2 regions of the Stenotrophomonas sp. STEN030 genome follow, and region 1 is predicted to be linked to the other one. Evidence: predicted binding sites of a transcription regulator. Region 1 holds the regulator's gene; the other holds the start of a gene.
The links. Region 1 encodes FliA, which starts transcription of late flagellar genes. Its sites were predicted from a motif close to TAAAGTTTNNCNNNCNNNGGCCGATAA; they were not measured.
Positions count from the first base shown of each region.

Region 2: the regulator FliA is predicted to act here: its motif matches at 1,296-1,322, upstream of motA (flagellar motor stator protein MotA).

Region 1 is NZ_JBRREB010000013.1:68,864-87,838, reverse strand. Features, by position in the region: gene flhB (flagellar biosynthesis protein FlhB) at 1-540, shown strand, start outside; gene flhA (flagellar biosynthesis protein FlhA) at 537-2,645, shown strand; gene ACVOLR_RS06665 (AAA family ATPase) at 2,798-4,597, shown strand; gene ACVOLR_RS06660 (MinD/ParA family ATP-binding protein) at 4,584-5,468, shown strand; gene ACVOLR_RS06655 (RNA polymerase sigma factor FliA) at 5,465-6,214, shown strand; gene cheY (chemotaxis response regulator CheY) at 6,228-6,620, shown strand; gene ACVOLR_RS06645 (protein phosphatase CheZ) at 6,620-7,240, shown strand; gene ACVOLR_RS06640 (chemotaxis protein CheA) at 7,244-9,103, shown strand; gene ACVOLR_RS06635 (flagellar motor protein) at 9,327-10,067, shown strand; gene motD (flagellar motor protein MotD) at 10,071-11,018, shown strand; gene ACVOLR_RS06625 (ParA family protein) at 11,018-11,800, shown strand; gene ACVOLR_RS06620 (chemotaxis protein CheW) at 11,797-12,777, shown strand; gene ACVOLR_RS06615 (STAS domain-containing protein) at 13,044-13,352, shown strand; gene ACVOLR_RS06610 (response regulator) at 13,349-13,714, shown strand; gene ACVOLR_RS06605 (chemotaxis protein CheA) at 13,751-15,712, shown strand; gene ACVOLR_RS06600 (methyl-accepting chemotaxis protein) at 16,009-18,261, shown strand; gene ACVOLR_RS06595 (methyl-accepting chemotaxis protein) at 18,394-18,975, shown strand, end outside.
Region 2 is NZ_JBRREB010000076.1:1,842-14,446, reverse strand. Features, by position in the region: gene ACVOLR_RS18700 (classical arabinogalactan protein 4) at 156-557, opposite strand; gene msrB (peptide-methionine (R)-S-oxide reductase MsrB) at 681-1,148, shown strand; gene motA (flagellar motor stator protein MotA) at 1,352-2,206, shown strand; gene motB (flagellar motor protein MotB) at 2,217-3,170, shown strand; gene ACVOLR_RS18680 (hypothetical protein) at 3,238-3,720, shown strand; gene ACVOLR_RS18675 (DUF4031 domain-containing protein) at 3,735-4,010, shown strand; gene ACVOLR_RS18670 (DUF6630 family protein) at 4,174-4,716, opposite strand; gene ACVOLR_RS18665 (DUF3297 family protein) at 4,858-5,106, shown strand; gene ACVOLR_RS18660 (Na+/H+ antiporter) at 5,262-6,908, opposite strand; gene ACVOLR_RS18655 (DODA-type extradiol aromatic ring-opening family dioxygenase) at 7,116-7,910, opposite strand; gene ACVOLR_RS18650 (LysR family transcriptional regulator) at 8,012-8,914, shown strand; gene ACVOLR_RS18645 (bifunctional diguanylate cyclase/phosphodiesterase) at 8,906-11,818, opposite strand; gene ACVOLR_RS18640 (M13 family metallopeptidase) at 12,173-12,605, shown strand, end outside.

The DNA.
Region 1 (18,975 bases):
ACGGCCGGGGCCATGGCCCTGCTCGCCGCCATCGACGCGCCCTACCAGAAGTGGAACTGGCTGCGGAAGCTGAAGATGACCCGCGAGGAGCTGCGCCGCGAGATGAAGGAAAGCGAGGGCAGTCCTGAGGTCAAGGGCCGCATCCGGCAGATGCAGATGCAGCTGTCGCAGCGCCGGATGATGGAGGCGGTGCCAACCGCCGACGTGGTGCTGGTCAACCCCACCCACTACGCGGTCGCCCTGAAGTACGAAAGCGGACGCATGAACGCCCCAACCGTGGTCGCCCGCGGCGTCGATGAGCTGGCCCTGCGCATCCGCCAGGTGGCGGACGGCAACAAGGTCGCCATCGTCTCGTCGCCGCCTTTGGCACGGGCCTTGTATCGGGAAAGCCAACTCGGCAAGGAAATCCCCGTGAGACTGTATTCGGCTGTTGCCCTGGTTCTGTCCTACGTCTACCAGCTGCGCCAATGGCGCACCGGTCCGATGCCGCAGATGGCCCCCATCGAAATTGATGAATTCGGCAAGGGAGCAACCCGATGAGCAGCCAGAGCTCGGGCCTGTCCGCCCGCCGCGTACTGGACATGCTGCGCCATGGGCTGGGCGCGCCACTGATCGTGCTGGCCTTGCTGGCAATGGTGGTCGTGCCTTTGGCCGCGCCGGTGCTGGATGCCCTGTTCACCCTCAACATCGCCATCTCGATGCTGGTGCTGCTGGCCGTGGTGTACGTCAAGCGGCCGCTGGACTTCACCATCTTCCCGATCGTGCTGCTGGTCACCACCATGCTGCGGTTGGCACTGAACGTGGCCTCCACCCGCGTCATCCTGCTCAACGGCCAGGACGGCCATGAAGCCGCCGGCAAGGTGATCGCCGCGTTTGGCGAGTTCGTCATCGGTGGCAACTACGCGGTCGGCATCGTGGTGTTCGCGATCCTGACCATCATCAACTTCGTGGTCATCACCAAGGGTGCCGGGCGTGTGTCGGAAGTGACCGCGCGCTTCATCCTTGACGCCATGCCCGGCAAGCAGATGGCGATCGACGCCGACCTCAACGCCGGTTTGCTGACGCGCGAGGAAGCCAAGCTGCGCCGCGAGGAAGTCCGCGAGGAAGCCGACTTCTACGGTGCAATGGACGGTGCCAGCAAGTTCATCCGCGGCGACGCCATCGCCGGCATCCTGATTCTCTTCATCAACATGCTTGGCGGCCTGGCCGTGGGCGTGCTGCAGCATGACATGGCCTTCGGCGACGCCGCTGCCACTTACACGCTGCTGTCGATCGGTGACGGTCTGGTGGCACAGCTGCCGGCCCTGCTGGTCTCCAGCGCCGTGGCCATGCTGGTCACCCGCGCCTCGCGCTCGCAGGACATGAGCGAAGCGATGATGGGCCAGGTGTTTGGCCAGTACCGCGCGCTGGCCATTACCGCCGGCATCATCGGCCTGGTCGGTCTGGTACCGGGTATGCCGAATCTGGCCTTCCTCAGTCTGGCCGCGATCCTCGGCTTCATCGCCTGGAAGTTGTGGAAGCGAGAGACCAGTGCTGCCACCAAGACCGCGACCAACGACACCAGCGCCAACGAAGGTGGCTTGAATGCGCTTGGCCAGCCGCAGCCGGCTCCCACCGCCGAACTGACCTGGGACGAACTGCGCCCGGTCGATCCGCTGGGGCTGGAAGTGGGCTACCGGCTGATCCCGCTGGTCGACAAGGCCCAGGGCGGCGAATTGATGACGCGCATCAAGGGCGTGCGCCGCAAGCTCACCCAGGATCTGGGCTTCCTGATTCCGCCGGTACACATCCGCGACAACCTGGAACTGCCGGCAACCCATTACCGTCTGCTGATCCACGGGGTGCCGGTCAGCACCGCCGACATCCATCCGGACCGCGAACTGGCCTTGGACCCCGGCAGCGCCATGGGCAAGCTGGAAGGCATTGCCGGCAAGGACCCGGCGTTCGGCCTGGACGCCACCTGGATTCAGCCGCATCAGCGCGCCCATGCCGAATCACTGGGCTACACCGTGGTCGACCCAGCCACCGTGGTTGCCACCCACCTGTCGCATCTGATTCGCGAACACGCCCCGGAACTGCTCGGCCACGAGGAAGTGCAGCAGCTGCTGGCAACTCTGGCCAAGAGTGCGCCCAAGCTGGCCGAAGACCTGTCGCCCAAGGCCTTGCCGCTGTCCACCGTGGCGCGGGTGCTGCAGAACCTGCTGGTCGAACGCATCCCGGTCCGCCAGCTGCGCAAGATCGCCGAAGCGCTGGTCGAAGCTGCACCGACCACCCAGGACGCCGCCACGCTCACTGCCGCGGTACGCAATGCGCTGGGCCGCTTCATCGTGCAGGAAATCGCCGGCTCCTCGCCGGAGCTGCCGGTGTTCACCCTCAACCCGCAATTGGAACGCGTCTTGCAGGAGTCAACACAAGGCAATGGCGCCGCGCTGGAACCTGGTCTCGCCGAACGCCTCCATCAAAGCCTTGCCGATTGCGTCGGCAAGCAGGAGGCCCGCAACGAGCCGGCTGTAGTGCTGGTACCGGCCCCGGTCCGCGCCGCGCTGGCGCGCCTGGTCCGCCACAGCGTTCCCTCGCTGTCGGTCCTGGCCTACAGCGAAGTGCCGGAAGACAAACGCCTGAAGCTGGTCGGCACGATCAGCTGAGGCAGCCCGAAAGCCGACACCGGCAGCAATGCCGGTGACGGAAACCAGACACCTGCTGCACCGCACCCATTCCGCAAGAAGGAGCCCGCCACGCCATGTTCGACATCGCCAACGCCACTCCTTCGCCGCAGCCTCACTCCCGGTACCAAAGCATGAAGATCAAACGTTTCGTCGCCGCTGACATGCGCACCGCCATGAACCTCGTGCGCAAGGAACACGGCCCCGATGCCGTGATCCTGTCCAACCGTCGGATCGAGGAAGGTGTGGAGATTGTGGCGGCAGCGCACTACGACGAGACCGCAGTGAAGCAGGCGCTGGAAGCCAGCCGTCCAGCCCCACCGGCCCCGCCCAAGCCGCGCAGTGCCGCCGAAGCCATCATGGCCGCGATGACCCGCCGCAAGGCACCGGAGCCGGAACCGGTCACCGCCACCACCTCGGCCGTCGCCGCACTGGCGCGCTCGGCGGTTGGCGCCACCGGCCGCTCCATCGACAACAGCATCGAGCTGGCCCCGGGCAGCCGCTTCGCCGGCCTGCTCAGGTCTGCCGAGGTTGAGCCGGTCGCCGCGCGCGCCCCGGTCTCGCAGACCTTTTTTGCGACCCAGCCAGCCAGCGCCGACGAACTGCCGGTAGTGCCGGCTTTCCGTCCCGTCGGCAGTGCCGCAGCCATCGCACCGCTGGCTGCTGCACCGGCGGTAACCCAGCAGGCCAGCTTTGCCGACGCAATTGCCGCCGTCACAATCGCGCCGCCAGCACCGGTTGAGCGTGCCCGCTTTGTCATCGATCCGCCGGAACCGGAGCTGGCCCCACTGCAGCCGGCCGTTGCCGTGGCCATCCCCGCAATTCCTGCTGCGCCGATGCTCACCATCGCCGCTGCGGCACCTGCCATCGAGCAGGTCGCGCCGATCGCTGCACCGGTCGCTGCATTCACGGCACAGCAGCCGGCTGAAGCCCCGGTCGTCGTCGCCATCGACACCGCCGCCGCAGCAGCGGTCGTCACCGCACCGATCAGCGTGATGTCCACCAGTCCAGTGGTCATCGCCCGCGATGACGAACAGCTCAGCCAGCTGCGCCAGGAAGTGGCCGGCATGCGCCACCTGATCGAGCGCGAGATGAATCGCTTCACCGACGAGCGCCTGCGCGGCAGCGCGGTGCGCGCCAATGCACTGGACCTGATGGACGAATACGGCTTCGACGCTGGCCTGGCCCGCGACGTCGCCACCCAGATCCCGGCCGACATCGACCCCAGCCGCGCCCGCGGTCTGATGCTGGGGCTGATTTCCAAGAAGCTGCCGATCGCACCCGTCGATCCGATGGAAACCGGCGGCGTGATCGCCCTTGTCGGCCCCACCGGCGCCGGCAAGACCACCACCATCGCCAAGCTGGCCTCGCGCTTCGCCGAAGCCCATGCCGCCCGTGACGTGGCCTTGGTCACCACCGATACCCAGCGCATCGGCGCCCGCGAGCAGCTGTACGGCTTCGGCCGCCAGCTCGGCATCGCCGTACACGAGGCCAATAGCGGCACCGACCTCAACCAATTGCTGCAGAAGCTGGCCGACTACAAGCTGGTGCTGATCGACACCGCCGGCCTCGGCCAGCGCGACCGCGCCCTGACCGCCCAGCTGCAGTGGCTGCGCGCCGCCGGCCAGATCCGCACCCTGCTGGTGCTGCCGGCCAATACCGCCTTCCAGGACATGGACGAAGTGGTCCGCCGCTTCAGCGCTGCCAACCCGCAGGGCGTGGTGCTGACCAAGCTGGACGAGACCGGCCGCTTCGGTTCGGCACTGTCGGTGGCGGTCGATCACCGCCTGCCGATCACCTGGGTGACCGACGGCCAGGACGTTCCGGAAGACCTTTATCGGGCCTCCGCCGCAAATCTCGTACTTCGCCTTGAAGATTTGCGCCGCGCGGCCGATATGCCCTGCAACACGGAGTTGAACAATGCAGTCGCGTGAGTACGCCAAGCTGACCAACACCTTCCCCCTGTCGGCTACCCGGCACGAACCGGCAGGCCCGGTGCGCACCATCGCGGTGACCGGCGGCAAGGGCGGTGTAGGTAAAACCAATGTCTCGGCCAACCTGGCTGTGGCACTGGCAGGCATGGGCAAACGTACCCTGCTGCTGGATGCCGACCTGGGCCTGGCCAACATCGACGTGGTGCTGGGCCTGCAGCCCAAGCACACCCTGGCCGACCTGGTCGCCGGGCGCGCCACGCTGGACGAAGTGATCATGGAAGGCCCCAACGGCGTACTGGTAGTGCCGGCCGCCTCGGGCCGTCGGCATATGGCTGAACTGCAGCCAGCCGAACACGTCGGCCTGGTCAACGTGTTCTCCGAGCTCGAACGCGAGCTCGATGTGATGATCATCGACACCGCCGCCGGCATCACCGACAGCGTACTGACCTTCTGCCAGGCCGCCCAGGACACCGTTGTGGTGGTCTGCGACGAGCCGGCCTCGATCACCGATGCCTACGCGCTGATCAAGGTCCTGTCGCGCGAACGCGGCGTGGACCGCATCCAGGTGGTGGCCAACATGGTCCGCGACCCCAACGAAGGCCGCGCCCTGTACGAAAAGCTGGTGCGGGTCTGCGAGAAGTTCCTGATCGATGTGTCGCTGAACTACCTGGGCTGCGTGCCGCAGGACGACTGGCTGCGCCTGTCGGTGCAGCGCCAGCAGCCGGTGGTCAAACTCTATCCTTCCGCGCCAGCCTCGCTGGCCATCAACGAAATCGCCCGTCGCACCGCGCGCTGGCAAGCCCCAACCGCCCCGCGCGGCGGCGTTGAGTTCTTCCTGGAACGCATCATCCAGCAGAAGGTGAAGGCATGAACAATGCAGCCGCCCAATACCGTGAAGTCCAGCGCAGTGCGGCTAATGACTGCATCGCCCGCCACGCCGACCTTGTCCGCCGCATCGCCCACCATCTGGCCGCGCGCCTGCCCGCAAGCGTCGAGGTCGATGATCTGATCCAGGCCGGGATGATGGGCCTGATCGAGGCCTCGCGCAGCTATGACGCCGAACAGGGCGCCTCGTTCGAAACCTATGCATCGATCCGCATCCGCGGCTCGATGATCGACGAAATCCGCCGCGGCGACTGGGTCCCACGCTCGGTGCACCGCCGCGCCCGCGATGCCGCCGCCACCATCCGCCGCCTCGAGCAGAGCACCGGCCGCTCGGCCAGCGCCAGCGAAGTAGCCGAAGCGATGGAGCTGCCGCTGCCCGAATACATGCGTCTGGTCGAAGACGCCTCACGCGGTCAGGTGCTGAGCCTGGAATCACGCATCGAAGACCAGGGCGAGCTGGACACCCCGACCACCGGCGGTCCCAACCCGCAGCAGGTGCTGGAGCGCAGCCAGTTCGGCGCCGAGCTGGGCAAGGCCATCGGCCAACTGCCCGAGCGCGAGCAGTTGGTGTTGTCGCTGTACTACGAGCAGGAATTGAACCTGAAAGAAATTGGCGCGGTATTGGGCGTAAGCGAATCCCGCGTCTGTCAGATCCACGGCCAGGCCACGCTGCGTCTGCGCGGCCGACTGAAGATTTTCGAGGCGGCCGACGCCGGGCTCGAAGAACCATGAAGAGGAAAGTCTTTTGAACAAAAACATGCGCATCCTGATCGTTGACGACTTCTCGACGATGCGCCGCATCGTCAAGAACCTGCTCGGCGATCTGGGCTTCACCAATACCGCCGAAGCCGAGGACGGGCATGCCGCGCTGTCGATGCTGCAGACGCAGTCGTTCGATTTCGTCGTCACCGACTGGAACATGCCGGTGATGACCGGCATCGAGCTGCTCAAGGCGATCCGCAATGATGCCAAGCTCAAGACCTTGCCTGTATTGATGGTCACCGCCGAAGCCAAGCGCGAGCAGATCATCGAGGCCGCACAGAGCGGTGTGAACGGCTACATCATCAAGCCGTTCACCGCGCAGACGCTGGAAGAGAAGCTCGGCAAGATCTTCGAACGCCTGGCAGCGAGCGCCTGATGAACCAGCTCGGCGAAGCATTGAGCGACAAAACAGCCCTGGTGCAACGCCTGCAGGACGCACTGGCAGCATTGGAAAGCGGCGACGAAGCCGGCTGGCGCCGGGAAATCGACGCGCTGGCCGCCCTGCGCGCGCAGCCGATGATGTCCGGGCTGGGCCGGCTGGCACGCGAACTGGGCCAGGCACTGGGCGAACTGCCCAGCGTGTCCAGCGAAGCCGGCGAGCTGGATGACGCCTGTGCGCGTCTGGACCATGTGGTGCAGATGACCGAGCAGGCCACCCATCGGACGCTGGATCTGGCCGAGGAATGCCGTGCACTGACCGAGCGCCTGCGTGCGGACGGGCTGAATGCCGAACAGGGCGAAATCCTCGAACGCATCCGCCACAACCTCACCGAAGTAGCGCTGACCCAGAGCTACCAGGACCTGACCGGGCAGATCATCCGCCGCGTGGTTGGCATCGTCCGTCGCGTGCATGAAGGTTTCGGCGCGCTTGGCCTGCCGCCGCCGGAAGAAGACACACGCAACCAGGGCTTGGCTGGCCCGGCCGTCAATGGCCTGGACCGCCACGCCGTGTCGCAGGTGGACGCAGACGACCTGCTCTCGGACCTGGGGCTGTAAGTCATGAGTGCTTTTGCCGACGACATCGCCGCCGACTTCATCCTCGAAGCGCAGGAGATCCTGGATCGCCTCGGCGAACAGCTGGTGACGCTGGAACAGGCACCGCACGACAGCGAGCAGCTCAACGCCGTATTTCGTGGTTTTCACACCCTCAAAGGCGGCGCCGGTTTTCTGGCGATCCACCCAATGGTGGAGCTGTGCCACGCCGCCGAGGAAACGCTCGGCATGGCCCGCGCCGGCAAAGCCGAGCTGCTGGCGCATCATTTCGACGCCGCCCAGCAATCGCTGGACTGGCTGCAGGCCATGCTCGATGCGGTGTCGTCCGGCACTGAGCCGGAGCATGCACCTGCTGCGCTGATCGCCCAGTTCGATGTGAGTGCTGCACCGGTTGTCGTAGCGGCCAAACCCGTTGCCGCAGCCGGCGACAGCGACCTGATCAGCGAAGACGAGTTCGAAGCCCTGCTCAACCAGCTGCATGGCAGCGGCACCCCCGGTGCCCAACCCATTGCAGCCGCAAAGGCCGGCGATGACCTGATCGACGAAGACGAATTCGAAGCCCTGCTCGACAAGCTGCATGGCGGTGCCGCACCCGGAGCTGTCGCTGTGCAGCCGATTCCTGCTGCGCCCAAGCCCAAGCCGCCCGCGGCACCCCTCGCACCCGCACGCCCCGTAGCAGGCGCAGCCAAACCGGCTGTCGCAAAGGCTGCTGAGCCCGAGCACACCGTGCGCGTGGACACCAAACGCCTGGACGCCATCGTCAACCTGATCGGCGAACTGGTACTGGCACGCAACCGGCTCAAGACCCTGCGCATGCGCCTCAAGGACGAAGAACTTGACCGCGCAGTCTCCACCCTGGACATCGCCACCGCACGCCTGCAATCAGCGGTGATGCGTACCCGCATGCAACCGGTTGGCAAGGTGTTCTCGCGCTTCCCGAAAGTTGCCCGCGATGTTGCCCGTTCACTGCAGAAGGAAGTCGATCTGGAGTTGATCGGCGCCGATACCGAGCTGGACCGCAACCTGGTCGAAGCGCTGGCCGACCCCTTGGTGCATCTGGTCCGCAACGCCATCGACCATGGCGTCGAATCGCCAGATCTGCGCGAAGCCCAAGGCAAGCCGCGAATGGGCCGGGTACGCCTGTCCGCTCAGCAGGAAGGCGACTACGTCAGCATCGAAGTCCAGGACGACGGCGCCGGCATCGACCCGGAGCGACTGCGCGCCAAGGCCCGCGACAAGGGCTTGCTCGACCCGGAAGCCGCCGCCCGCCTGACCAGCGAAGAGTGTCTGCATCTTGTCTTCCTGCCCGGTTTTTCGACCAAACAGGAAGTCACCGACATCTCCGGCCGTGGCGTCGGCATGGACGTGGTGCAGTCACGCATCCGCGAGCTCAGCGGCCAGATCCAGATCCAATCCGAGCTGGGCCGTGGCAGCCGCTTCCTGATCCGCGTGCCACTGACCCTGGCGATCCTGCCAACCCTTCTGGTACAGGCTGGCGAAGACGTCTACGCCCTGCCCTTGGCACGGGTAATGGAAGTGCTGCATGCACCGGCCACCTCGCTGGGCTGGTTTGACGGCCGTGCCGTGCTGGATCGCAAGAGTCACACGCTGGCCCTGCTGGACCTGCGTCAATGGTTGGGTGTTACCCCGGCACCGTCCACGCTGTTGACCATTGTTGTGCTGCAGATGGGCGAAGCCCGTTTCGGCCTGGTGGTTGATCAGGTGCGCGGCCGCGAGGAAGTGGTGATCAAGCCGCTACCGCGTGCGCTGCGCGGCCTCAACGGCTATGCCGGCGCTACCTTGATTGGTGATGGACGGATGGCCTTGATTCTGGATGTGGATGGATTGCGTGGGGTGCAGGGGTAAGCGATGCAGCAGACCCCGCATTAGATCCTGCGATCAAGCATCCCCTCTCCCGCCTGCGGGAGAGGGTGCCCTGCGAAGTCAGGGCGGGTGAGGGGCGCTTTTAGCTTTTAAAGCAAAAGCGCCCTCACCCCAACCCCTCTCCCGCGCGCGGGAGAGGGGCTAAAGCAAACAGCAGCACCGCTCATTGATTCAAGACCGCTACAACGAGGCCGATATACGCACCATGGACCGACTCAGCATCATTGGACTTTTCCTCGCCCTCGCCTCTCTGGTGGGTGGCAGCATCCTCAAAGGCGCTGGCCTGTCCTCGCTGTGGTCACCTGCTGCCTTCGTGATCGTCATTGTCGGCACCTTGGCGGCAATCCTGCTGCACACCTCGCCGGCAGTGTTCAAACATGCCTTCAAGATCGTGCGCTGGGTGATCCGCCCGCCAGCCAGCGATCGCCGCGCACTGGTCCAGCAGATCGTCGACTGGAGCAATATCGCTCGTCGCCAGGGCCTGCTCGGCCTGGAGCCGCAGGTGGAGCTGCAGGATGACCCGTTCATCCGCAAAGGCCTGCAGCTGGTGGTCGATGGCGTCGAGCCGGACACCATCCGCCACATGATGGAAATCGAACTCGGCAGCCAGGAACAGCAGGACCTGGCCGCCACCAAGGTGTTCGAGGGCATGGGCATCTACGCTCCCACCTTGGGCATCATCGGAGCCGTGCTCGGCCTGATCGCGGTGATGAAGAACCTTGCCGACCCGAGCAAGCTCGGCCATGGCATCGCCGCTGCCTTCACTGCCACCATCTACGGCATCGCCTCGGCCAACCTGCTGTTCCTGCCGGTATCGGCCAAGCTCAAGGGCGTGATTGCCAACAGCTGCCGCGAGCGTGAAATGGTCATCGAAGGCCTGATCGCCATTGCCCAGGGCGAGAACCCGCGCAATATCGAAAACAGCCTGGCCGGCTTCGTGAACTGAACCATGGCCCGTCGCAAGCACCACGAAGAGCACGCCAACCACGAAGCATGGGCCATTCCCTATGCCGACCTGATGACGCTGCTGCTCGCGTTCTTCGTGGTGATGTACGCGATCTCGTCATTGAACGAAGGCAAATACCGGGTCATGGCTGATGCCTTGACCACCGCCTTTGGCGGTGCCCCGCGCACCATCAGCCAGGTACAGGTAGGCAACAAGCAGCTACAGGGCGGTGGCTATGATTCGCCTTCGGTGATCAGTGCGCCGAGCATGACCGGAGGGGCGCTGGCCGACCCCACCCAACTGCCGTCGATGGCATCGCATATGCGCATGCCGGTGTCAGCGCACAACCAGGAACAGCTGCAGCGCGCCGAACGCCAGCTCAACCAGATCGCTGATCGCCTGAGTAAAACCCTCGCCCCGCTGGTCAAGCAGGGCGTCATCACCGTGCGTCGCACCGAGCTGTGGATCGAGGTCGAGATCAACAGCGACATCCTGTTCGTCACCGGCTCGGCCGCGCTCGATGTCGGTGCCCGCGAAACCCTGGGCACGCTGGCCGATGTATTGCTGGACGCGCCCAATGGCGTGCGCGTGGAAGGCCACACCGACAACCTGCCGATCGCCACCGCGCAGTTCCCATCCAACTGGGAATTGTCGGCCGCGCGTGCGGCGAGCGTTGTGCACCTGTTCGCCGACCACGGCGTACAACCGCAACGGCTGGCGATGGTTGGCTATGGCCAGTTCCGCCCACGCGAAAGCAACGATGCGCCCGAAGGGCGCAACCGCAACCGGCGGGTGATGGTGATCATCCTCGCCGATTCGGCAGCGGCGGCCGATCTGCCTGCTGCCAGCAACACCACGGCCAGTACCAGCGGCGATGACGGCAGCGGCGGCAGCTCTGCCGCAAGCAGCGTCCGCAGCGCGGTACCGGCGGTCATCGAAGGAGTCCAATGATGCGTATCTGGGCCATAGCCAACCAAAAAGGCGGCGTCGGCAAAACCACCACCACTTTGTCGCTGGGTCGCGGCCTTGCCGCACGCGGGCACAAGGTACTGCTGATCGACCTGGACCCCCATTCCTCGCTGACCCGCGCCTTTGGCGTACCAATTGAGCCGGTACCTCAGGGCGTGCAGGAGCTGTTCGCCGCCCCGCCCCATGAAATCGCTGCACTGGCCCGCCACAGCGACATTCCTGGGCTGGACTACCTGTGTGCACAAGCCTCGCTGGCAACCCTGGAGCGCCGCAGTGCCAACCAGCCCGGCCTGGGCCTGGCCCTGCAGCAGGCCTTGGCACGTCATGGCGAACAGCACGACTACATCCTGCTCGACTGCGCGCCGACGCTGGGCCTGCTGATGATCAACGCGCTGGCTGCGGCCGATCGCCTGATCATTCCGACCCAGGCCGAACCGCTGGCCCTTCACGGCCTGGACGGCATGGTACGCACCGGCGAAATGGTCGAGCGCTCACGCAAACGCGCTCTGCCGATCTCGGTGCTGCCGACGCTGTTCGACCGCCGCACCCGCGCCGGCAACGAGACCTTGAAGCTGATGCAGGAACGTCACGGTGAGCGCGTCTGGGAAGACGCGATTCCGGTCGACACCCGCATCTGCAATCCTGCCGCTCTGACCGTACCGGTGCTTGGCGACGACTATCCGGGGCGCGGCATGGCGGCTTACCGTCACGCACTGGAATGGCTGCTGCTCAGCGAGGCCGCACAGCTGGAGCGCGCCGCATGAGCAACGACGTACTCGACGACTACCTGGGCGAGCTGCTGCTGGAAGCGGTACCCGTCGCGGTGGCCGCAGCACCTGCAGCGCCTGCCAAACCGCCAGCCTTCGAAGTGCCAGGCGACAGCGCTGAGCTGGAAGCAGTGTTCGAAGCCGCGCTGGCCGAAGCGCAAGCCAAGCCGGCCACCGTGCCTGCACCCGCTCCGGCAGCCATTGCGCCCGGCGATACCGCAGCCTTGCAGGCCGCGTTCGACGACGCGATGGCGGCAACCAGCGCCGCCAATGCCGGCCGCCCACCTACCTGGGATGACCTGCCGGACGAAGTGATCTACGAAACCGGCCCGGCCGAAAGTCGCAAGCTCGCCCATAGCGACAGCGCCAATCTGCAGGCGGCGTTTGAAACTGCCGCTGGTTTACCCGCGAGCCCGGTCGCACCACCGCGCAGCACGTCGAATGTACGTACCCTGCCTGAGCCTGCGTCGGACGCACGCCCCAGCACCTGGCAGGAACTGCAAGCGCAGGCGCAGCGTCCCGCCAGCAGCCCCCAGCAACGCCGCGCCGCCGAGCGCAGCTCGCGCTGGCTGCGCCTGCGCTGTGGCCAACAAACCTATGCACTGGAGCTGTTGAAGGTGCAGGAAGTGGTGTTGCCAGTGCCGTTGCTGGCCCTGCGCGGCACCGGCCCGGCCATGCTCGGCATCATGAATCTGCGTGGCCAGGTGGTCCCGGTGATGGACCTGTGCCGCCATCTGGACGTGCAAAGCGCGCCGGAAGACTCGCAGACCCGCATCGTCGTATTGGAAGAGAACGGCGAGACACTGGGACTGCGTGTATCGGCGGTCGAAGACGTCGCCAACCTCAACGACTCACAGATCGAGCCGCCGGACACCGCGCGCATCTGCCAGATTTCCAACGAACTGTTCCGTGGCATCGCCCGCATCGGCCAGCAACCGATGATCCTGTTGGACGCCGGCCGCCTGCTGCGCTGATTTCCTCCTCCCTTTCGCGCTGAAGGCAGCGGTAGTGCCGAGCCATGCTCGGCAGAGGCTTTCCCGGTAAGGCTCCAGCCGAGCATGGCTCGGCTCTACCCGATCAAAAGCTCCCCCTCCCAACCCTCCCCTGCGCTATGCGCAAGGGAGGGGGCACAGCCAAAAACCGTGCGCCCGTTAACACTATCTGCTGCAGCGCATCGCGGCGCTAAAGATCACTGGCATATCGCCGCTATCTCTCCCAGTAACGTTTGTTCGGAGCAACGATGAGCACTGTGGCCCTGGCGCAGGATCTCGGCATCGAGTCCACCAGCGAGTTGAAACAACACCTGGCAACCCACCTGCCGCAAACGGGCGAGTTGCGCGTGGATGCCAGCCAGGTGGGCCGCGTGCACACCGCTGCAATGCAGGTGTTGTGCGCCTTTGTGCTGGCCCGCCAGCAAGCAGGCAACGGCACCGTCTTTGACAACGCTACCGATACCTTCCGTGACGCCGCGCGCCTGCTCGGTGTCCTCCGGACCCTTGGTCTGGAAGCAACCCCTGACACAACGAAATCTGTGGAGAACGCTGCATGAGCGCACGAATCTTGGTGGTGGACGACTCGGCGTCAATGCGCCAGATGGTCTCTTTTGCCCTCACCTCGGCTGGCTTTTCGGTTGAAGAAGCCGAGGATGGCGCGGTCGCTCTGGGCCGGGCCAAGGGCCAGCGCTTCAACGCCGTGGTCACCGACGTCAATATGCCGAACATGGATGGCATCTCGCTGATCCGCGAACTGCGTCAGCTGCCGGACTACAAGTTCACGCCGATGCTGATGCTGACCACCGAGTCGGCCGCTGACAAGAAATCCGAAGGCAAGGCCGCCGGTGCCACCGGTTGGCTGGTCAAGCCGTTCAATCCAGAACAGCTGGTTGCCACCGTACAGAAAGTCCTGGGCTGATCAGCCCACCTGCCCCACCGATCGGATACCGCGCCAATGAGCATGGACCTGCAACGTTTCCACGCCACCTTCTTCGAAGAAAGCCGCGAAGGGCTGGATGCAATGGAGGCCGGCCTGTTGGCACTGGAAGACGGCCAACACGACCCCGAAGTCATCAACTCGGTGTTCCGTGCCGCGCACTCGATCAAGGGCGGCGCCGGCACCTTTGGTTTTGATGCCATCGCTGCACTCACCCACGTGCTGGAAACCCTGCTCGATGAGCTGCGTGCCGGCAAGCGCGCACTCGAGAGCAACGCAGTCGACGCGATGCTGGGCTCGGTCGACGTACTGCGCGCCTTGCTGCGTGAAGTCGAGCATGGTCAGCCTGCCGACCCGGCTGCGGTGAAGGCGATAACCGATCGTCTGCAGGCCGTGCTGGCCGGTGATGCACCGGTCGCCGTTGCTACCGTGAAACAGGAAGAAACCCCGGACGCCTGGCAGATCGGGTTTGCTCCAGCGCCGTCGCTGTTCATGAGCGGCAACGATCCGCTGCGCATCATCCGCGAACTGGAAACCCTGGGTTCCCTGCATGTCGAACCGCGCATGGCGCGCCTGCCCAGCTTCGATCAGCTCGATCCGCTGGAAGCCTATCTGGCCTGGGATCTGGGCTTGGTCGGCAAGGTGCCGCGCAGCCGTATCGAAGACACCTTTGCCTGGGTGGTCGATGACTGCGAGCTGGATATCCGTCCGGCCGCACCGCCCAGCCTTGCAGTGGAAGCACCCGTCGCTGCCGTTGCCAACATCGCCGAGGCCGCCGCCAAGGCACCCGCCAGTGGCCAGCAGCACGAAGCTGAAAGCTCGATCCGGGTCAGCGTCGACAAGGTCGATGCGCTGATCAACCTGGTCGGCGAACTGGTCATCACCCAGGCCATGCTCAAGCAGGTGTCCGGCGGGTTGGATCCTGCCCACGCCGAGCAGCTGCTGGCTGGTCTGGACCTGCTCGAACGCAATACCCGCGACCTGCAGGAAGCTGTCATCGGCGTGCGCATGCTGCCAGTCGACGCCGTGTTCCGCCGCTTCCCGCGTCTGGTCCGCGACCTTTCCGGCCGCCTGGGCAAGCAGGTCCGCCTACGCACCATCGGCGAAGGTACCGAGCTGGACAAGGGCCTGATCGAAAAGATTGCAGATCCCCTCGTGCACCTGGTCCGTAACTCCATCGACCATGGTCTGGAAATGCCGGACGTGCGTCGCGAAGCCGGCAAAGACGAGACCGGCACGATCACCCTGGCCGCATCGCACCAGGGTGGCCATATCGTCATTGAAGTCAGCGACGACGGCCGCGGCCTGAACCGCGAAAAGATCCTGGCCAAGGCACTGGAACGCGGTTTGAGCGTGCCAGACAACCCCACCGACGCGCAGGTATGGGACCTGATCTTCCAGCCCGGTTTCTCCACCGCCGACGCTGTCACTGACCTCTCCGGGCGCGGTGTCGGCATGGACGTGGTCCGTCGCAACATCCAGGCACTGGGCGGCGAAGTGCAGCTGGAAAGCCGCACCGGTGCCGGCACCCGCGTGCTGATCCGGCTGCCACTGACACTGGCCATCCTCGATGGAATGACCGTCTCGGTTGCCGGCGAAACCCTGATTCTGCCGCTGGCCTACGTGCTCGAAGCACTGCAGCCGCAGCCAGACGACATCCGCAGCATGGCCGGCGAAGGCCGTGTGTTGCGGGTTCGCGGCGAATACCTGCCAATCCTGTCGCTGGGCCAGTACTACGGCTATCCCGACAATCCACAGGCCGACCCGCTGGTGGTCGTGGTCGAAGGCGATGGCCAGAAGATAGCGCTGGAAGTGGATGAGTTGATCGGCCAGCAGCAGGTTGTCGTCAAGAACATTGAAAACAACTACCGCCGTATCAGCGGCGTCTCCGGCGCCACCATCCTCGGCGATGGCCGGGTTGCGTTGATCGTCGATATTGGTGGACTGGTGCGCTCACTGCGTACCCAACAAGCTGCCTGACCACACCGCAACACGCATCTGACGCCGCACACCCAGCAGTGGGGTGCGGCGTTTTGCTGTGCACGCTGTCATGCAGGAAGCCGCGCTGGCCACTGAACTGCCTCGCACTGCGGATGGCTGAATCACAGCCATAGAACGCCTTCAAGAACACCGCAGAGGTGCCGATACCGCATCGCAATGCAATCAGGTTTGTCAACCAACCTGGGTCGCCGTCGCGGCCAGCAGCCCGCACGACATTCCCCAGGAACGCCGGACCTGTGGATCGCCCCCTATGCCCGCCTACGGAGATGTCTGCAATGAAGTGGTTCCAGAATCTGTCGATCACGCGAAAGTTGGTGCTTGCGTTCTGCAGCACCAGCCTGCTAACCCTGCTGCTTGCGCTGTTCGCGCTGTGGCGGATGAACGTGGCCGACATCCAGATACAGCAAGTCAACGACAACTGGATGCCTGCAGTCCAGCAGCTCGGTGAAATGCGCGCCCAGCTCGGCGAATACCGCACCTTCGAGCAGGCCCAGCTCAACTACCAGGGCAACCCCGAGCAATTGGCCGACTATGACAAGCGCCTGGCCGACACCCGCAAGCTGATCGAAGCCGCGGAAAAGGCCTATGACGATATCGAAGCCGACTACAGCGCCAGCGAACTGGCTCTGTACGAGAAGATGAAGGAGCTGCGTGCAGGCTACTTCGAAGCGCACGACCGCATCGCTGCAGCGATCACTGCCGATGACTTCGTAACCGCCAATGCCATCTCCAGCGGCGACTCACGCAAGCTGCGGCGCGCCCTGTTCGACCAGCTCAAGCAGATGACGCAGTACAACCAGGAGCAGCTGACCAAGCAGACTGCAGAATCACGCAACGCACACCAGCGCTCGCTGATCGCCATCGTGATCGGCCTCGGTCTCGCCTTGCTACTGGCCGCCGCACTGGGATGGGCGATCATCCGCGCAATCATGCTGCCGCTGGCTGATGCAGTGCGCGTGGCCGACGACGTCGCCGCCGGCAAGCTGGACCGCCGTATCGACGCCTCGCGCCGCGACGAAGTTGGCATGCTGCTGCAGTCCATGCAGCGCATGCAGGCACAGCTGCAATCGGTGATCGGCGCACAGCGTGAGATGGCCCGCCAGCATGAAACCGGCATGATCAGCTACCGCATGGACGAGACCACCTTCCCCGGCGACTACGGCGTGATGGTCAAGGAAAGCAACACGCTGGTCGCCTCGCACATCAAGATGCTGTTGTCGGCTCTGGAAATCATCAAGCGCTATGCAAACGGCGACCTGTCCGTCGACATCGAACGCCTGCCCGGCGAGAAGGCCGTGATCACCGAGACCGTCGATGCGGTCAAGGCCAGCCTGTCGGCGATCAACAGCGAAATCAAACGCCTGGCCGGCGCTGCCGCCCAGGGCGACTTCTCGGTGCGCGGCGACGCCAATGCCTACCAGCACGATTTCCGCGACATGGTCAGCAGCCTCAACCAGCTGATGGAAACCACCGACGGCAACCTGTCCGAGCTCTCGCAGCTGCTGCAGGCGATCGCCCGTGGCGACCTGACCGCGAAGATGCAGGGTGACTTCCACGGCGTGTTCGCTGATATGCGTGACGACGCCAACGCCACCGTGAGCCAGCTGACCGACATCATCGGCCGCATCCAGCACGCTGCCTCCAGCATCAACCTGGCTGCCACCGAAATCGCCACCGGCAACAGCGACCTGTCGCGTCGTACCGAGCAGCAGGCCGCCAACCTGGAAGAAACCGCTGCTTCGATGGAGGAACTGACCTCCACCGTGCGCCAGAACGCCGAGCACGCCCGTCAGGCCAACCAGCTCGCCATCGGTGCACATGGCGTGGCCAGCCAGGGCGGCAACGTCGTTGGCCAGGTGGTCACCACGATGAGCGCGATTGAAGCCTCGTCGAAGAAGATTGGCGACATCATCAGCGTCATCGACGGCATCGCCTTCCAGACCAATATTCTCGCGCTCAACGCAGCAGTGGAAGCTGCGCGTGCCGGTGAGCAGGGTCGAGGCTTCGCGGTGGTCGCCTCGGAAGTCCGCACCCTCGCCCAGCGCTCGGCCGCTGCCGCCAAGGAAATCAAGGGCCTGATCGACGACTCGGTCGGCAAGGTCGGCGAAGGCTCGGCACTGGTGCAGCAGGCCGGCGCCACGATGGATGAAATCGTCACCTCGGTGCAGCGGGTGACCGACATCATGGCTGAGATCTCGGCGGCCTCGCAGGAACAGAGCGCCGGCATCGACCAGGTCAACCAGACCGTCATGCAGATGGACGAAACCACCCAGCAGAACGCCGCGTTGGTGGAAGAAGCCACCGCCGCCGCACGCTCCATGGAAGATCAGGCCAATCAGCTCAGCGAGGCGGTTGCGGTGTTCCGCACCGACGCCGTGCAGGCAGTTATTGCGCAGCCGCAGCAGGCCAAGGCTGCGTTCGCTCCCGCAGCCCCCGCCCCTGCGCGTCGCCTGCGTGCAGTCACCCCGGTGCAGCGCGGCAACGCCGCAGTACGGATCGACAACGACGGTGATTGGCAGGAATTCTGATCGTCAGCTGTCCACGAGCAAACGACGCCCCTGAATAGGGGCGTCGTCGATTCAGCGCAAGAAAACGCTCCAGCTACGTCTGCAGATGCCGATGTACTGACAAACCCCTACCTACCAGGCCAGCAGTAACCCATGTCTTTGCCCACTAATTTCCTCACCCGCAGTATTGCAATGCGCTTGATGCTGGGAACGGCATTGGTCGCGACTTTCGCATTCGGCCTCACCGCGCTGTTCATCTATCTGCGCAGCAGCGAAGCACTGCTGTCGGCCTCGCGGGTGAGCCTTGAGAACATCGCCCAGCTCGAAGCCCAACGCATCTCCACCGAACTGGGCCGCGGCTTCGAAGCCAACGACACCTTGTCGCGCAGCTTTCTGGCACTGCGCCAACAGGGCGGCTTCAGCCGCTTGAGTGCCGCGCAGGTGCTGCACTCCCAGGCACTGAACAATCCGCAGTGGGTGGGCGTGGGTACCTTGTGGGAGCCGCAGGCTTTCGATGGCGAAGATGCCAGCCATATCGATACCGAGGGGCACGACGCCAGCGGCCGCTTCATGAGCTACTGGGCCTGGCAGGACGGCGCACCAGTGCAGGAACCGTTGCGCGGCTATGACGTGCCTGGTGACGGCGATTGGTACCTGCAGCCGGCCGCCAACAAAAAGCCCTCCGTGCTGGAACCCTATAGTTACGAGATCGGCGGCAAGAAGATCCTGATGACC
Region 2 (12,605 bases), on a different contig from region 1:
GCACTACATGGACGCTCTATCGGTGAAGCCTCTGCCGAGCATGGCTCGGCACTACATGGACGCTCTATCGGTGAAGCCCCTGCCGAGCATGGCTCGGCACTACATGGACGCTCTATCGGTGAAGCCCCTGCCGAGCATGGCTCGGCACTACATGGTCAGCGCGTGCCGGCAGGCGGTGGCACTACCTGCTGACCCAGACCGCTGGGCACGGTGTCGTAATAGCGATTGGTACGGGTATCCAATACCCGGCCCGGACTGGTCTGGCGCATCTGCGGCGCCGGCTGGCCCTTGCTGTCGTAGATCGGCCGCACGGGCTGCGCTGGTTGGCTGATCGGCTTCACCTTCGGTGTCGGCTTGGGCTTGGTGACCGGTCGTGGCGGCAGCGGCCGCACATCCTCCTGCCGCTGGTCCGATGGCACCGTTACCGGCGGACGCGACGGCGGTGGCAGCGTCACCGGACGCGTTGCGGTGGGTGACGGTGGCTGCTGCAATTGCGCCTGTGCGAACAACGGCACGAGCGCCAACACTGCCAGCGCCAGATACGCAGTCCGTTTCATCGCCTTCTCCCGTTCTTCCACCAGCCGAGCATGCGCCGGCACAGCTTGCGCCGCCATGAATGCGCCCTTGGACTGGCCCCTGCCCGCCCCTACCATTGATATCTGTCCCACGGATGCAGCGCCATGACCGCCTTCGATCTAACCCCTCCCAGCAACGCCGAACGTGATGCCCTGATCGCCGGGCTCAGCAGCGAGGAACAGCGCGTGCTGCTGCATCACGGCACCGAGGCGCCGTTCTGCGGCGTATTCCTGGATAACAAGCGTGACGGCGTCTACTGCTGCCGTCTGTGCGCGCTGCCGCTGTTCCGCTCCAGCACCAAGTTCGATTCGGGCACTGGCTGGCCCAGCTTCTTCGCCCCGTTTGATCCGGCGCACGTGCGTGAAATCCGCGACATCAGCCACGGCATGATCCGCACCGAGATTGTCTGCGCACGTTGCGGCAGTCATCTTGGCCACGTGTTCCCGGATGGTCCGCCACCGACCTTTGAGCGGCACTGCTTGAATTCGGTATCGCTGGGGTTTGTCGAGAATGGCCAGCCGTACCCGGACCCGCTGCAGCGTGGTGGTGCCGAGGCAGAGCCAGCGGCGTAAGCAATGGCGTCAGCTGTAGTGCCGAGCCATGCTCGGCAGAAGCATCACTAGTAGAGCCCCTGCCGAGCATGGCTCGGCACTACAGGGCAGCCTTACCGGTAAAGCCCCTGCCGAGCATGGCTCGGCACTACAGGAGCCGCCCGGCGCTACAGATTTTCCGCTGACGGCCGACAACGGGATATCCCCTCCCCTTGTCTGCCCCCATGCTTATCATCGTTGGCCTGCTCGTTGTCATTTTCGCTGTCCTGGGCGGCTACGTCGGTGCGCATGGCCGCCTGGGCGCGCTGTGGCAGCCCTACGAGCTGGTGATCATCGGTGGCGCCTCGTTCGGCGCGTTCCTGATCGCCACCCCGCTCAAGACCGTCAAGCAGACCTTGCGGGCCACGCTCAGCGTGTTCAAGGGCCCGCAGTACAAGCAGCAGGACTACCTGGACGTGCTCAGCCTGCTCTATGAACTGCTCAACAAGGCCCGCCGCGAAGGCTTCATGGCGTTGGAAGAGCACGTCGAGAACCCGCAAGACAGCGCGGTGTTCGCCAATTACCCCAAGGTGCTGGCGGACCACCACTTGCTGGACTTCATCACCGACTGCCTGCGGCTGATGATCGGCTCGAACATCGAGCCGCATGAGCTGGAACCGCTGCTGGAACTGGAGCTGGAAAAGCACCACCACGAGGCGATGGAACCGGCCCACGTGCTCAACAAGGTCGCCGATGGCCTGCCCGGCTTCGGCATCGTCGCCGCGGTGCTGGGCATCGTCATCACCATGGGCTCGATCGGTGGCGACATCAAGGAAGTAGGCGCCCACGTGGCCGGCGCGCTGGTCGGCACCTTCCTCGGCATCCTGCTGGGTTATGGCTTCGTCGGCCCGCTGGCCGCGGCGCTGGAAGCACGCGCCGAGCAGGACGCACGCATCTACGAATCGGTGAAGACCGCGCTGCTGGCCTGCCTGCGTGGCTACAACCCGAAGATCGCGCTGGAATTCGCCCGCAAGACCGTGCCCTCGGCACTGCGCCCGGGCTTCAGTGATTTCGAGCAGCACCTGAAGTCGATCAAGTAAGGCGCACGCCATGACCGAGACCAAACCCACGGTGATCGTACGCCGGGTGAAGAAAGTCCAAGGCGGCGGCCACCACGGCGGTTCGTGGAAGGTGGCCTACGCCGACTTCGTCACCGCGATGATGGCGTTCTTCATGGTGCTGTGGCTGATGGCTGCCACCACCAAGCCCGAGCGCGCGGCGATTTCCGAATACTTCCGCAACCCCAGCCCGTTGGCCGGCAGCAGCAGTACCCCGGCGCCGGGCATGGCCGGGCCCGGCGGCGCCAGCACCTCGATGATCAAGCTGGGCGGTGCCACCGATGTATCGCGCGGCAACAGCAATGATCCCTTCCAGAACCAGCAGGAAGCGGTGCCCACGCCGGTACAGGAGCGCGAGCGCGACAAGCAGCGGTTGGAAGCCCTGAAGCAGGAGCTGCAGGAAGCGATCAGCAAGAGCCAGGCGCTGGAGCCGTTCAAGGACCAGCTGCTGCTCGACATCACCCCGGAAGGCCTGCGCATCCAGATCGTGGACAAGCAGAACCGGCCGATGTTCGACCTCGGCAGCGCGCGGCTGATGCCGTATACGCAGACGATCCTGGTGGAGCTGTCGCGCTACATCAACCAGGTGCCCAACCACATCAGCCTCACCGGCCATACCGACACCACCGCCTATTCCACCCAGGTGGGCTACGGCAACTGGGAGCTGAGTGCGGACCGCGCCAATGCCGCGCGGCGTGCGCTGCTGGAAGGCGGCATGGACCCGGCCAAGGTGGCGCGGGTGGTCGGATTGGCGTCTTCGGTGCTGTTCGACAAGAGCAACCCGCAGAACCCGATCAACCGCCGCATCAGCATCGTGGTGATGAGCCAGGAAGCCGAAGCGGCGGCACTGAACCAGGCCGACAGCCTGCCGGTGCCGGTGGCCACCGTCGTCCCGGCGGCGACCGCAGCGGCTCCGGCTGACAGCGTCAGTGACGGCCCCGGCTGAGCCCGGTTCCGGCAGCAAGGGCCCGCTGCGCCTACAATGGGCGTCGTTTTCCTATTAGCCGAACATCATGTCCAAGCTCTCCAAAGCCAAGCGCGACAAGCGCAAGAAGCAGGCCCCGCGCCGCCCGTTCTCGCGCCTGAACGCCCAGCAGCCGGTGCAGAACCACGCCGTGCTGGTCAACGAAGAAGGCCAGGTCGTGGCTGCCATCGGCCTGCAGGGCACCGAGTGGCTGCTGGCCATCGGCGGCCAGACCATGGGCAATGCCGACAACCCGGTGCCGATGCTGGCCATGCTCAAGCACCTTGCCAATGTGCAGGAGAAGGAAGGCCGCAAGGTCACCCTGGAATACTCCGGAGCGCTGCAGCAGATGATCGACGACCTGGCCGCTGACGAAGGCAAGACCGCCGACGATTACCTGGCTGGTCTGGTGTCCGAGTTTGAAGGCATCGAAGGCGAAGACGCTGTTGAAGCGGCTGCCGAAGACGTCGCGGAAGAAACCATCGCGATTGCCGAAGAAGTACCGGCTGACGACGACAAGTCCAAGGCCTGAGTCCAAGGCCGAACGTGACGGTCTATATCGACGATGCAGTACATCCCTGGCGCGGTGAGCGCTGGGCGCATCTGATGGCCGACACATTGCCCGAGCTGCATGCGCTGGCGCAGCAGCTCGGGATTCCACGCAGAGCCTTCCAGAACCGCCCCAGCGGCGTGCACTACGACGTGCCGGCGCCAATGCGCGAGCGGGCCATCGCGCTGGGCGCGCAGGCGATATCGCGACATACCGATCGCGCTCAGATGCGGCGGGTAATCGCCAATGCGCGGGCGTTGTACCAGCCCTGACCAACGGTTTGTAGGAGCGGCGTAAGCCGCGAACGTGGTGGGCGATCCGATTGCAGGCATTGCTGCAATTTCATTGCTGTCGGCTTCGCGGCTTACGCCGCTCCTACAAGACTGCGTGTAAGGCCCCTGCCGAGCATGGCTCGGCACTACAGTTGCTGCGGGCTTAGAACGGGTCGCTGCCTGGACGAACCTCGACACCCAGCAACGAGCACAGCGCCAGCATCGCTTCGTCGTCGCGGCTCAGTGCCACCCAGCCGGCGTAGGCGTCGCCACCGGTGTTCCAGTTCCACACCGTGTAACCATGCTCGCGCAGGCGGTCATGGGCGGTGGTCATCAACATCGGCACGTCGAGGTCGTCGGTGAAGTCTTCATCATCGAAGTCGCCGCCCCAGGCGATGTTCAGATTCCAGCGCGCGGCCATTTCGTCCAGCGCGGCAACGAAGGAATCGGTGTCCTTCCAGTCCACATAGAAACCTGAACGCCAGTCGATGGCGTCCTTCAGATCCCACAGCCATTGCTCGTCGCTCGGGTCTTCTTCGTTGCCCGCGCGCGCTTCGCGCCAGGCGTCGAACTGCTGCAGCGCCGCGTCTTCGTCACCCGGATTGATCAGCCACAGCAGGTTCCAGACCCGCGCCGGATGGTCGTCTTCGTCAAAATCCGGGCGCAGTTCGTCGGAGTCTTCGTAATCGGCGCTGTTGTCAGGCATGGGGCGGTTTCCACTACGTAATGGCGCGCATTTTGCCGCTCCCGGGCCGCCAACGGAAGCCATCAAAAACCGAAGCGAGGGCCGCAGCGGTTATCCTGTGCGGCAGAAGTCGGCCACGGTGGCCTGCACCCAAGAATCACGATGAGCGATACCCCTCCCGATCATTTGGCGATCAACCCGCAGAGTCCGTTCCACAATGCTGAAGCCCTGCAGCGTGGTGTTGGCGTCCGTTTCAACGGCATCGAGCGCGATGACGTGGAAGAGTATTCCGTGCAGGAAGGCTGGATCCGCGTACAGGCCGGCAAGGCCCGCGACCGCCGTGGCAACCCGATGACCTTGAAGATCAAGGGTGCGGTTGAGCCGTATTTTCTTGAGTTGAAGAACGTTTAAGAGCTTAAGAGCCTGCCCTCACCCCAACCCCTCTCCCGCGAGCGGGAGAGGGGCTTTCAGAGCGCAAGCAAGCCCGCTTTAGCCCCTCTCCCGTTCACGGGAGAGGGGTTGGGGTGAGGGGAAGCTTCTAACAAGCGAACCCAAAACAACCACCCTCAATCCCTCTGCCGGGTCTCCAGCAGATCCAGATTACGGATCAGCTTGCGCGCGATCTCATCAGACACCTGTCCGCGCCGGGTCAGACGGAACAGCTCCTCGCGCTCGGCGTTCAAGCCGGCCGTACGCAGACTGCGATAGGCCTGCTCCATGCGCCGCACTTTCTCCGGGTCTTCATCCGGGCCCTGACCCTTTTCCAGATTGCGCTGGTACAGCAGGCTCACCCGTGCCGCGGCATCGTTGAGCAGTTGCACCGCACCGGTGGATTGGCCCTCGACCAAGCCCTGCCGGGCCTTCTCAACCGCCGCCAAGGCCGCCTTGGATGAAGCCCTGCGGGCGAGGTCCTCCTCGCGGCGGCTATCGTCGTCCTTGGGCAGCTCCAGGCCCTTGAGCAGGCGCGGCAACATCAGGCTGGCGCCGACCAACGACACCAGAATCACCGCCGCCGCCAGGAAGATCACCAGATCACGTGCCGGGAACGGCTCGCCGCCGGGCACCATCAGCGGCAGCGTCAACACGCCCGCCAAGGTGATCGCGCCGCGCACGCCGGCCACCGACATCGCCAACACCACCCGCCACGAGGTACTGGTGGTTTCTTTTTCGCCACGCATCCGCGCCCGCAGCAGGTTCCAGCGCAGCGACAGCCATACCCAGACCAGCCGCAGCACCACCAGCACGGCATTGATCGCCAGCACATAGACCAGCAGCCACCACGCGCTGTGATGACCAGTCTCCGACATCGTCTCGATAGCGCGCTCGACGATTCCCGGCAATTGCTCGCCCAGCAGCACGAAGATGATGCCGTTGAAGCTGAACTGCACCATGTTCCACACCGCATTGCGCTGCACGCGCATGCTGCCGCTGATGCGACCGGTCAGCTCCACATAGCTCATGGTCACGCCGGCGGCGACCGCGGCGAGGATGCCCGATGCATGCAGTTCTTCGGCTAGCAGGTAGGCGGCGAACGGAATCAGCAGGTTGACCAGCAGCGCCGCACCCGGCTCCTCACCGAAGCTGCGCCATAACCAGCGCTGGAAGGTGGACACGCTCCAGGTCACCGCCACGCCAATCGCCAGGCCGGCGAAGGCCACCCACAGGAAGGTCAATGACGCCTGTGCCAGCGAGAACGATCCAGTCATAACCGCCGCCACCGCAAAGCGGAAGCAGACCAGACCGGAGGCGTCATTCAACAGCGACTCGCCTTCCAGGATGTGCATCAGTCGCTTGGGAATCGGCACGCGCGAAGCAATCGCGCTGACCGCCACCGGATCGGTCGGCGAGATGATCGCCGCCAGTGCGAACGCCACTGCCAACGGCATCGATGGAATCATCCAGTGGATCAACAGGCCGGCACCGAGCACGGTGAACACCACCAGCCCGAACGCCAGCTCCAGGATCGCGCCCTTGTCGCGGAACAGGCCCTGCTTGGGAATACGCCAACCGTCCAGGAACAGCAGCGGCGGCAGGAACAACAGGAAAAACATGTCCGGCTCAAGCGCATGGCCGCGATTGAACACGCCTGCAATCAGCGCGCCCAAGCCGATCTGCACCAAGGGCAACGGCAATGAGAAGGGGAGGATTCTTACCAGATAGCCGCTGGCGACTACCGCCACCAGCATCGCCAGAACTACTTCAATCGTGTGCATGCCCGTTCCACGGATTCACTACCACGACAGCAGGCTGCCGACACTGGCAGTGGCGGATGAATACCGGGAAATTACCACAGCAATCAGGCGATGCTGCTATCGATGTGCTCGATCGTCGCTCGCAATCGCATCATGTCAGCGCGAGATAACTCAGCGTGCAGCGCTGGTGCCTGCGCTGCACGCCGAACTGTCACCTGCAGCCGTCAATCACGCCTTGCCATCAAAGCGGTAGATATCCATTGCTAGGAATCCCATGTCGATGCCGGCATCAATCCGCTGCGCACCAAGTTCATCACTACCGGCCGCACCCATCGCGAAGTACAACGGCAACAGGTGTTCATCGGTGGGATGCGCCTGCGCCGCGAACGGCGCCTGCTGGCGGTAATCGAACAGGGCTGGCACGTCATCGGCCTCCAGCTTCTGCTCCACCCACTGGATGAACGGGCGCACGTAAGGTGCTTCCTTGCCGTCCTGGTAATTGCGCCAGTCATGCAGGTTGTGGGTGATGCTGCCCGAGCCGATCAACAGCACGCCCTGCTCACGCAGAGGTGCCAGCGCACGCCCCATCGCAAACTGATGCTTCGGGCCCAGCCCTGGCTGGATCGAGACCTGCAGCACCGGGATGTCGGCCTCCGGATAGAGATAGCGCAATGGCACCCAGGCGCCATGATCGAGCCCGCGCTGCGGGTCGATGCTCGGCTGCAGGCCAGCATCGGCCAGCCGCTGGGCCACGTCCTGGGCCAGCGCCGGGGCGCCCGGTGCCGGATATTGCAGCTGGTAGAGCTCCTCCGGGAAGCCGCCAAAGTCGTGGATGGTCTCCGGCTGGGCCGCCGCCGATACCCGCGGCGCGCGATGCAGCCAATGCGCCGAGGCCATCACGATTGCCCGCGGCCGCTGCATCCCGGCAGCCAGTTCGACCAGGCGCGGGCCAACCAGCCCCGGCTGCAGGGCGGTCATCGGTGAACCATGCGAGATGTAGAGGGAAGGCAGCTTGCTGCTCATCGTGGGCTCCCTGACGGGGTTTGGGGAGCACACAGGTTATTGCCTGGGGCGCCGGCAACAAATAATCTCGACGGCAACGTTTTATTGCGGAAACGGAAACAATGGACACCATCGATGCCATGCGGGTGTTTGTCGCGGTGGTCGAGCGCAATGGCTTCAGCGCCGCCGCCGATGCTCTGGACATCTCCACCGCCGCCGTCACCCGCCAGGTCGCAGCGCTGGAGAAGCGCCTGTCCACCCGCCTGCTCAACCGCACCACGCGCAGGGTCAGCCCGACCAGCGCCGGCGCCGCCTATTACCAACGCTGCGTGCAGCTGCTGGCCGAGTTCGATGAGCTGGAGGCTTCGGTCGGCGCACAAGCGCTGCAGCCCTCGGGGCGGCTGCGGATCAATGCGCCGGTCAGCTACGGTATTGCCCGGCTGGGCGCGCTGCTGCCGGCCTACAGCGCCCGTTACCCGCAGGTGGAACTGGATCTGCAGCTCTCCGACCGTCTGGTGGACATGGTCGAGGAAGGCTTCGATCTGGCCATCCGCATCACCCGCCAGCCGGCGCCCAATCTGATCGCACGGCATCTGGCCCAGGTCCGCGTCCGTCTGTGCGCGGCACCGTCGTATCTGGCGCGGCGCGGCACGCCCGCCAGCCCTCAGGATCTGACCGCGCACGAGTGCCTGTCCTATACCTACTCCGCCGCCGGCGAAGCGATGCAGCTGCAAGGGCCACAAGGTGAGGTCAGCATTGCGCTGCAGCCACATCTGCGCGCCAACAACGGCGAGGTGCTGCGTGAAGCCGCCATCGCCGGCATGGGCATCATCGCCCAGCCCGATTTCATCATCGACCAGGCATTGGCCGATGGCCGCCTGGTGCCGGTGCTACCCGAGTGGGAAGTGCCGGCCATTGGCATCTATGCGGTCTATGCCAGCCGCAGCCATCTGGCACCCAAGGTGCGCAGCTTCATCGACTATCTGGTCGAATGCCTGGACGAAGACGCCGCTCGCTCAGACTGAGCGGCTGTCTGCCAGCATGGTCAGCACCTGCTCAAGCGGCATCGGCCGGCCCAGCAGGTAACCCTGCACCTGATCGCAGCCATGCGCGGCCAGCCAGCGGCGCTGGCCTTCGGTCTCCACGCCCTCGGCGATCACCGACAAGCCCATGCTGTGGCCCAACGACAACAGCGCGCGACAGATGGCGGCGTTGCGCGGATTGGTTTCAACATCGCTGACAAAACCGCGATCGATCTTCAGCGAGTCCAGCGGCAGGTGCTGCAGGTAGGACATGCTGGAGAAACCGGTACCAAAATCATCCAGTGCCACGCCTACGCCATTGGCATGCAGATGACCAAGGGTCTGCAGCGCCTGGGTGGGATTGCGCATCAGCACGCTCTCGGTGAGCTCCATCTGCAGCGCACCACGGGCCAGGCCGTGGTCCTGCATGGCACGGCTGAACTCGCCTACCAGGTCACTGTTGAACAACTGCACGGCCGAGACATTCACCGCGATCGGCAGGTGCTGCCAGCCGGCGGCAGACAATTGTTTCTGCGCACGTGCGGCGGCGTGGATCACCCAGCGGCCGAGCGCGATGATCAGGCCGGTGTCTTCGCACAACTGGATGAAGTCACCCGGCGCGATGAAGCTGCCATCGGCCTGCGGCCAGCGCAGCAAGGCCTCCAGCGCCACCGGACTGCCTTCGGAGGCATCCATGATGGGCTGGAAGTGCAGCAGGAATTCACCGCGGTCGATGGCCATGTGGATGCGCCCGGCCAATTGCAGCCGCTCGGTGTAGTGCGCCGCCATGCCGGTATTGAAGCGCAGCAGGGCAACACCGGTTTCGCGCGCGGCGTGCGCCGCCTGTGCGGCGCGGCCCAGCACCTGCTCGGCCAGTTCGCCGTCCTGCGGGCAGCTGGCCACACCGATGCGTGCTTCCAGCTGGTGATAGGTATCGCGGCCGCGGATGGGCTCGGCTACCGCCGCCAACAAGGCATTGAGTGCCATCTGCGGATCGCCCTCGCCTTCTATCGCCAGCACGAAGTCCTCGGCTGGCTGGTGCGCAAGCAGGCCATAGCGGGCAGCCAGGCCACCCAGCCGCACCGACACCGCGCGCAGCGCCTCTTCACCGGCATCACGGCCGAGGGTATCGGTGATCATCTGCAGGCCACGCAACTGCACGTGGGCAATGGTGTAGCCCAGACTGCCAGCATCCAGCCGCTCGGACAGAGCGCGCACGGTGAGCAGGCCGGTGCCGGCATGGTGGCTGGCGCGGTAGGCCAGTTCGTTTTCGTAACGCAGGCGCTGGCTGACATCCTCGGCCAGCACCAGGCAGGCATTGCGGCCGGCAAATTCCAGCTTGGCGAAATGCCCCTGTACATGGAAGGCGCTGCCATCCTTGCGCAGGTGGGTGCTGACCTGCAGCCCCAGCAGATCACCACTCAAGGCACGGCCGGCGGTCTGGCGGATCTCATCCCATTCCGCTGTCGGGCGGATGTCGAGGATGGACATCGCCAGGAACTCGTCGCGGCTATAACCGTATTGATCGATCGCGGCCTGGTTCACTTCCAGGAAGCGCAGGGTGATCAGATCGAAGATCCAGAACGGCGCCGGGTTGCGATCGAACACCAGCCGGAACTGGCGCTGGGCCTCCTGCGCGCGCGCCTCGGTGTTGACCCGCTCGCTGATGTCGACCACTGCACCGGCCAGGCGCTTGCTGTCGCCCGCATCGTCGACCAGCTCACCGCGCGCGGACAGCCAGCGCAAGGAACCATCGCCACTGCGCAGCCGGAACATCGCGTTCAAGGCGCCCTTGCCGGCCAGCGCGCGCACCAGCATGTCCTTCAACCAGGCGCGGTCTTCCTCATGCACCCGCGCCAGAAATCCTTCCAGCGAGGTGCTGCGCCCAGCCACGGACAGCATCTGCTGGGTCAACGCCGACCAATACACGATCGGTCGTTCGCCATGGATGGACCAGGTGCCGACCTTGCCAACTTCATGTGCCAATGCCAGTTCGGCATTGCCGGCCTGCAACTCTTCGCTGAGCTGTTGCTGGTGACGGGTACTGCGGTCAACCCGATACAGCAGGTAGGCAAAGCCGGCCAGATACAGCAGATAGATGCCGATGGAGGCATACAGCAGCAGATACCAGCCAGCCATCACCTCACGGTAGGACAATGAGGCGTACAGGCTCAACGGGAAATCTGTTGGCACGCTGACCGCTGCGATGCGGCGCTGGCCGTCAAAGGGGCTGGTCACCACACCGCGTTTCAATACCGTCGGTGATGGCGGCAGAACCCGCATCGGCTTCGCCAGTGGGCTGCCGATCAAGCGCTCCGGATCACGGCTATGCGCCAGCAACTGCCCGTAACGATTGCCAATGGAAGCTGTGCCATCGCGGCCCAGATCCAGGCCACTGACCACCTCCTGGAACGCTCCCAGCCGAACCCGTGTCAACAGCCACTGGCCCGGTTGCACCTGCAAGGCTGCACGCAGCACCCAGTGTTTGTCGGGCGCCTGCTCCAGCGCACCAACATAGAGGCCACCATTGAGCAGGCGGTTTTCCGGAACCACCCAACTCTGCAATGTGAGGTCGCCTACCCCCGCCGATAGCGGTACACCGTGATCATCCACCAAGGTAATGGAAGCAAGGTCCTGGTTGCGCTCCAGCACACCACGCAGACTGGCCTCAAACAAAGCAGGCGCCTGATCAGGCACCTGTCGATAGAACTCCCTGGTGTCACTGGCGGTGCCGCGCAACGCGCGTTCCCAGGTGACCAACTGCGCGCGCAACAGACGGCTGCTGCCGCTGGCCAGCGCGGCCGACTGCCGCTGCGCCGCCTCAAGCCGGCTGTTGCGGTCGTTCCACAACATGCTGATCATGCCGCCCGCCAACAGCAAACCCACCGCCACGCCGGCAATGATCATGACCCGCAATGGATGAGCCGGCGTCCGAGTCACCGGTGAGTCCAACGTATCAGTAGGCGGAAAGCTGGCATTGCGTATGTTGGTCCTGGCATCACTACAACTAGGAACCGGCAGGTGGGGACCTGCAACGGTCGCATGCGAACACCACATACTCCACCCTGCCAATGTCTCCCCAGACACCATCTGCAGCGCGTTCGCTCAAGCATGCAGCACAATCACCGTCGGCGTGAAGAGTGCGTGACCAATTTTCTCGCATTCCCCGCACTTGTGCACATCCGTCAAGTGCCAGAATCAATATCTTTGTGAACGGGGTTCGAGGTCTAGACTTGTCATACACATCCTCTGGATATCGTCATGGCTTTGCAACGTTCCTTCCTGGTACTGGCAATCGGCACCGCACTCGCCCTTAGCGGCTGTGCAAAAGACGCCAGCGCGCCCGCCGCTGATAGCAGCGCAACACCCGCAGCGGCCACCGGCACCGCCAAACCGCAGCTGGGCAGCTTTGGCTTTGATGCCGACGGCATGGACCGCAGCGTCGCCGCCGGCGACAACTTCTACGATTTCGCCAATGGGCAATGGGTGCAGCGCACCGAGATACCGGCCGATCGCTCCAGTTATGGCAGCTTCAATGTGATCGCAGAGAAAACATTGGCCGACACCCGCGCCATCATGGAAGAAGCAGGCAAAGCCAACCCCGGCGAAGTCCGCAAGATTGGGGATTATTACGCCGCATTCATGGACGAAGCGGGCATCGAGGCGCGTGGCACCGCGCCCGTGCAGCCGGCGC